DNA from 2 places in the Arthrobacter gandavensis genome. Region 2 is predicted to be linked to the other one. Evidence: riboswitches for the same ligand, from Rfam matches in the RefSeq annotation. Region 2 holds a riboswitch; the other holds the start of a gene.
The links. Region 2 has a riboswitch for S-adenosylmethionine ahead of ABFX29_RS14885 (bifunctional o-acetylhomoserine/o-acetylserine sulfhydrylase). Riboswitches for the same ligand answer to the same signal wherever they lie in the genome.
Positions count from the first base shown of each region.

Region 1 (3,337 bases), on a different contig from region 2:
TCACACCATCTCCTATGACCTGACCCTGCTGCTGGAAACCGACGTGCGGTCCCTGACCGGAATCCGCGTGCCGGTGCTGGTGCTGGCGAGTTCCGGAAGTGATGACCGGCTGCGCGAATGGGCGCGTGAGACTGCCGAGCTGCTGCCCGAGGGGTCATTCCAGCTGCTGGAGGGCAGCTGGCACGGGCTGGATGACCAGACCCTGGCCGCCGCCGTCGACGCTTTCCTGGAATAGGTCCGCAGTCTGCCGCGTTTGTACCCTGAGCGTAGGGTGGGAGCCCTGCAGAGACTCAAAGGAGAGACCGCATGGTGCACCTCAATGATCCCGAGGTCATTACCCGGCTGCTCACGGCCAAGGGCCGCTGGGCGGTAGTGGGCCTTTCGAACAATCCGGCCCGTCCCGCCGTCGGTGTTTCACGGTTTGTCCGGGATTCCCTGGGCATGGAGATCATCCCCGTGAACCTTTCCGGGCAGGCCGTCCACGGCCAGCAGGGCTACAGCAAGCTGGCGGACATCCCCGGCCAGGTGGACGTTGTGGATTGCTTCGTGAATTCGGCCAAGGTGGGAAACATCGTGGACCAGGCCATTTCAATCGGCGCCAAGGCCGTGTGGCTGCAGCTGGGCGTGGTCGATGAAGACGCCGCGAAGCGCGCCGCAAACGCAGGGCTCGACGTCGTCATGAACACCTGCCCGGTCATCGAGGCCGGAAGGTTTGGACTCTAGCGACGGAACATCAGACGCTGTCCTGGATCCGCTGGTCCACGGGCAGCGCCCGGTACGCTTTCCAGGCCTGAATCATCTGATCGCGGCTGCCGCCGGGATGTGCTGCATGCCAGTCCCTGGAGAAGCGGTTGAGTTCGAACTGCGGGCTGATCGGCCGCGCAGCAGTATCCCGGGTGGCGTGCCAGTGGTCCAGGGCTGCGGCCAGGGTCGCGGTCCCGTCATTGGCGGCAAAGAACTCCCGCATCGGCGCATCGAACCGGAACCCGGGCCCGAGGGCGTGGACGAAGAACTCCCGCAGCACCTGGCTGCACGGATGTCCCGCCGGAATCACGGTGTGGATGGTCAGCGGCGGTACGAGCCGCTGCCGGGACATGTGAGGCCTGCCGGCCGGGGGAGGAAGCGGTGTGCCCGCCAGGAATGCGGCGATGCGTTCTGCCAGCTGCTCCTTTGAACCGGCAGCGGATATCTCCTGCGTGCGCGCGAACGCCTGCAGCTCTTCCTTTAGCCAGTACCAGCGGCGGAATTCGGCCGGCCCAAGCGAGGGCGAAAGGGCGGGGCGTTCCGTAGATCTCACGTTCCCATCCTCGCGGATTCCCAGGAGAATCAGTGCTCCCGCGCCGCAGAACGCCCGTGCGTCTGCGCGGGTGGCGCGTGGGTTGGGGCAGGGACCCCCACGGACGTAACAAAACGGATTGTGACGCCGCGGCGCGTTACGCACCGACGCATTCGGCCGCACGGGGAAATCTTCTGGCCCCGCCGGTGCCTGGGCGGTTTAGATAGTCCCGTAACCATCCAGAGCGGCTGAGAGACCTGGCTCCGTGACGCCGCAGCAACCCCCTTCCGCGGGCTTTCCGCTGAAGAAGGGTGCTACCGCCAGGACCGATGGAGAAGCACCTGCTCTTTGCGGTCCGCTGCCCCGTGCCTTCCGCACGGCTGCGTGAGCCTGCGGAGGCGTGCACCTCTTCCCGGGCTCAGACCGCAGGAGGACAGCATGATCCGGATCGAAAACGTCTCTACCGTCTTTGGGGGCGGTGAATCGGCCTTCACGGCAGTGGACAACGTCACCCTGTCCATCCCCAAGGGAAGCATCCAGGGCATCATCGGGTTCTCCGGTGCCGGTAAATCCACCCTGCTGCGCAACATCAACCTGCTGGAACGCCCAACGTCCGGCCGTGTACTGGTGGATGGAACGGACCTGACCGGCTTGGGTGATGCCGAGCTTCGGGCGGCCAGGCATGAGATCGGCATGATCTTCCAGCACTTCAACCTCCTGAACAACCGGACCGCGGCGCAGAACGTGGAGCTCTCGCTCAAGTTCGCCGGAGTGAAGAACGCCGCCGAACGCCGCGCCCGCGCACTGGAGGCGCTCGCCGTCGTCGACCTCTCGGAGAAGGCGGGGACCTATCCGGCCAAGCTCTCCGGCGGACAGAAGCAGCGAGTTGCAATCGCCCGTGCCCTGGCCACGCGGCCCAAGGTGCTGCTCTGCGACGAACCGACCTCCGCCGTCGACCCGCGGACCACCGCCTCCGTGCTGCAGTACCTCAGCGACGTCAACGCACGGTTCGGCATCACGATCGTGGTGGTGACCCATGAAATGAACGTCATCAAGGCGATTGCGGACAACGTGGCCGTGATGGAGGAAGGCCGGGTGGTGGAACAGTTCGCGCTCGCGGAGCTGGCCCGGCCCGGGTTCACGCCAGCCACCGCAATCGGCCGGTACCTGATCTCCGACGAAATCACCCTGGACCGGGCTGCCGGCCGGGAAGGAGTCCGCGTTGCTTGAGCGAATTGCCGAAGTCTGGCCGGAACTGCTCGCCGCACTGGGCCAGACCGGCACCATGCTGCTGGTCGCGATTCCGCTGGCGGTGCTGATCGGCACCCCGCTGGGTGTGCTGCTCTACTCCCTTGGGCCGGACGGGCTGGGGCACAAACCGCGGCTGCACCGCGTCCTGGACTCACTGGTGAATCTGGTGCGTTCCTTTCCGTTCCTGATCCTGCTGATCGCGATCATCCCGTTCACCCGCTTCGTGGTGGGAACAACCATCGGCACCGCAGCCGTTATCGTGCCGCTGACCATCAACGCCATCCCGTACTTTGCCCGGTTCGTGGAGCAGAACATCACCGCGCTCGGCGGCGGGGTAGTGGAAGCGGCCCGCTCCATGGGCGCCACCCGCGGGCAGATTGTGCGGGACGTGCTGCTGGTTGAAGCCCGTCCGGCCCTGATCAGCTCGGTGACCATCATGACGGTCAGCTTCATCTCCTACTCCGCCATGGCCGGCCTGGTGGGCGGCGGGGGAATCGGCGACTTTGCCATCCGCTACGGCTACTACCGCTACGAGACCGGGCTGATGCTCACTGCCATTGTGCTGATGGTCCTGCTGGTCCAGGCCGTGCAGCTGGGCGGCTCCTGGCTCTCCCGCCGCGCCGACAAGCGCCTCTAGCCTTCCCGCTCCTACCGAAAGTTACTTCCATGAGCATTCCCAGTACCCGTTTTCCCGGCGGGCGTCCGCGCCTTCTGCTGAACGCCTTCCTGATGAACACCACCAGCCACATCCGCGGCGGCCAGTGGCGCCACCCCGATGCCGAGCAGCACCGCTTCAACGAGCTGTCCTTC
Region 1 covers NZ_BAAALV010000002.1:28,563-31,899, reverse strand. Annotated here, with positions in the region: gene ABFX29_RS03285 (alpha/beta fold hydrolase) at 1-235, shown strand, start outside; gene ABFX29_RS03280 (CoA-binding protein) at 307-723, shown strand; gene ABFX29_RS03275 (hypothetical protein) at 734-1,297, opposite strand; SAM riboswitch class I at 1,509-1,612, shown strand; gene ABFX29_RS03270 (methionine ABC transporter ATP-binding protein) at 1,715-2,506, shown strand; gene ABFX29_RS03265 (methionine ABC transporter permease) at 2,499-3,164, shown strand; gene ABFX29_RS03260 (NtaA/DmoA family FMN-dependent monooxygenase) at 3,194-3,337, shown strand, end outside.
Region 1: it holds a riboswitch for S-adenosylmethionine, as region 2 does, so the genes downstream of both, ABFX29_RS03270 (methionine ABC transporter ATP-binding protein) here and ABFX29_RS14885 (bifunctional o-acetylhomoserine/o-acetylserine sulfhydrylase) in region 2, are expected to answer to the same signal.

Region 2 (3,337 bases):
GTTGTAGTAGTCCCCGCCGTTGTAATCCGGATCCAGGCGGATGGCCGCCACCTGGGCCTGGGCAAAGGCGATCTGCTCACCGGTGCTTGCCGCCGTCGCCGCTATCACTGCGCACCGGGCCACCCGCTCCGGCTCCGTGACGGCCCATTCAAGTGCCCGCGCGCCGCCCAGGGATCCTCCCAGCACTGTGTGCCAGCGGCGGATTCCCAACTGGTCGGCCAGGCGCGCTTCGGCGTGCACGGAATCCCGGATGGTCACGAACGGGAAGCGAGAACCCCACGGAAGTCCTTCCGGGTCCGCCGACGCCGGGCCCGTGGAGCCGTAACAGCCGCCGACCATGTTGATGGAAACGACGTAGAACCTGTTGGTGTCGATGGTCCGGCCCGGACCCACCAGCCCGTCCCACCAACCCGGTTCGTCCGTGCTGCCCTGCGCTACGTGGGTGCTCCCCGTCAGGGCATGCGGAACCAGGACGGCGTTGGACGCGTCGGCGTTCAGCTCGCCCCACGTCTCATAGCCCAGCACTACGTCTGGAAGGACGCCGCCGGTTTCAAGTTCAAGGTCACCGATCGGGGCGTACTGCAGCACCCCGTCAAGGACGCGGACGGGGTGCTGTGGTGCAGGAGGATACGTGGTCACGCTGTACTTCATGCTCCCTTTGCAGCGCGGAAACCGGCATCGAGGTCCGCGATGATGTCGTCAATGTGTTCCAGCCCCACGGACAGGCGTACCAGTCCCGGGCTGACGCCGGCCGCTGCCTGTGCCTCGGCGCCCAGCTGGCTGTGCGTCGTCGACGCCGGGTGGATCACCAGGGAGCGCACGTCACCCACGTTCGCCACATGGGAGTGCAGCTCGAGACCGTCCACGAAGCGCTTGCCTGCTTCCACTCCGCCCTCGATTTCGAAGGACACAATCGCCCCGGTTCCGCGCGGCCCGTACTTCTGTCCGCGCTCAAACCAGGGGCTCGACTCAAGGCCTGCGTACGCAACCGAGATGACGTCGTCGTGCGCTTCAAGCCAGCGCGCCACCGCGACGGCGTTTTCGACGTGCCGCTCCACGCGCAGGCTGAGGGTCTCCAGGCCCTGGGCGAGGAGGAACGCGTTGAACGGGGACAGCGCCGAGCCGAGGTCACGGAGCAGCTGGACCCGGGCCTTGAGGATGTAGGCCAGGTTCGCCCCGAGAACGCCGTTGGCACCGAGGTCGCGGGCGTACACCAGGCCGTTGTAGCTCTCGTCAGGGGTATTGAAGCCCGGGAATTTCTCCGGATCGGCCCCGAAGTCGAAGTTGCCGGAATCCACGATCACCCCGGCGATCACCGTGCCGTGCCCGCCCAGGTACTTGGTGGCCGAATGCACCACGATGTCCGCACCCCATTCGATGGGCCGGATCAGGTACGGCGTGGAGAGGGTGTTGTCCACGATCAGCGGGATGCCCGCCTCATGGGCGACGGCGGATATTCCCTCGATGTCCAGGACGTCCTGGCGGGGGTTGGAGACAACTTCGCCGAAGAAGGCCTTGGTATTGGGGCGGACAGCTTCGCGCCACTGGTCCAGGTTGTCCGGATCGGCGACGAAACTGACGTCGATCCCGAACTTCTTAAAGGTGTGCTTGAAAAGGTTGTAGGTGCCGCCGTACAGGCTGGGGCTAGCCACAATGTGGTCGCCGGCCTGGGCAAGGTTCAGGATGGCGTACGTTTCGGCTGCCTGGCCCGAAGCGAGCAGCAGTGCTCCGAGGCCGCCTTCCAGGGACGCGATACGGTTCTCCACCGCTTCCTGGGTGGGGTTGCCGATCCGGGTGTAGATCGGTTCCAGTTCGGCCAGCGCGAACCTGTTAGCTGCCGCTTCGGCGCTGGGAAAGACGAAGGAGGAGGTTTGGTAGATGGGCAGGGCGCGGGCGCCGGTAACGGCGTCGGGCTCCTGACCTGCATGGATCTGGCGTGTTTCGAAGGACCAGTTGGCAGACATTGTGCTCCCTTTATGACCAGGGGCCCCACAGGGTCTGAGCCGGAATACACCGGAGCGACACGTGTGGCCCGCGCTTGCCGGTACGCCTGATTGCGTACGGCCAGGTCTTCACCCGGGGCACCCCACCGCGGTTGGAGGGTTGCCGGCCAGCAAGCCGGGGCTATCTGCTGGCACTCATGACCTGTACCTATAGAACCAACGGCGGGGCAGTTGCGCAACCCATATGACGCAGCGTGAAAGTTGTCCATTACGCCGCTTAGGGTTGCCTTAGTCGAGACACAGGTCACAACGTGCCAAGATGTTCGCATGCGCCTGGATCACGTCTCTTACGCCTGCGAATCCGACGGCCTGCTGGCCACTACGGAACGCATTGCTGCTGCCCTGGGAACCGACTTCGTCAAAGGCGGAGTCCATCCCCGTTTCGGTACCCGCAACATGATCCTCCCGCTGGCGAACCACCAGTATGTTGAGGTTGTTGAAGTACTGAACCACCCTGCCTCGGACAAGGCTCCCTTTGGACAGGCCGTCCGTGCACGCTCCGAAGCCGGCGGCGGCTGGATGGGCTGGTGTGTTGCCGTTGAGGACCTTGCTCCCTTCGAAGAACGCCTTGGCCGCTCCTCCGTCCCCGGCAACCGCAAGTTCCCCGACGGACAGGAACTCACGTGGAGGCAGATCGGCATCAACGGCCTGATCGCTGACCCGCAGGTTCCCTACATGCTGCGCTGGGACGAGGACAAGGCCGACCTCCACCCGTCCCGTGCCCTCGACGGCGCCGTCTCGCTGCAGTCACTCACCATCGCCGGTTCCGCCGAGCGCGTGACCGAATGGCTGGGCATGCCCGTCGAGAAGCCGCTGGAGTCCGTGGACGTCACCTGGGTCTCTCCCAAGGGCACCCCGGGCATCATGTCCGTCACCTTTGCCACTGAAAAGGGTCTCGTCGAGATCTAGTTCTGCTTCCGGTTCGAGAAAACGCTCCGGTTTGTGACAATCTCTCCGGTGCGCCGGGGGCGATTGGTCCCGAACCGGAGCGTTTTCCACATTGCGGGGAGGGCTTGGGTGGGTTCCCTCCACTTGGGGACATCCCTGCCGGTTTGGGACACACCTCCGACCCCGATTCCTCCACTTCGGGACATCCCTGCCGGTTTGGGACAATCCTGCGCGGCGCCACGGCAGGAAAGTCCCAGACTGGCGGGCAAGTCCCCAAGTGGAGGGTTTTCGGCGCGGCACAGCTGAGAGGACGTGTACCGGCACTTCCCCGAAGGAGCTTTCAGCCCCACGGCGGGAGTACCCTCCAGGCAGGGCAGAGTACCTCGCAGACGCGGCGGGCTTCCATGCAGGATTTCGCCGGTTCTCCACAAATTGTCTTCCCGGAT
Region 2 covers NZ_BAAALV010000007.1:308,038-311,374, reverse strand. Annotated here, with positions in the region: gene metX (homoserine O-acetyltransferase MetX) at 1-651, opposite strand, end outside; gene ABFX29_RS14885 (bifunctional o-acetylhomoserine/o-acetylserine sulfhydrylase) at 648-1,964, opposite strand; SAM riboswitch class IV at 2,030-2,146, opposite strand; gene ABFX29_RS14880 (VOC family protein) at 2,271-2,912, shown strand.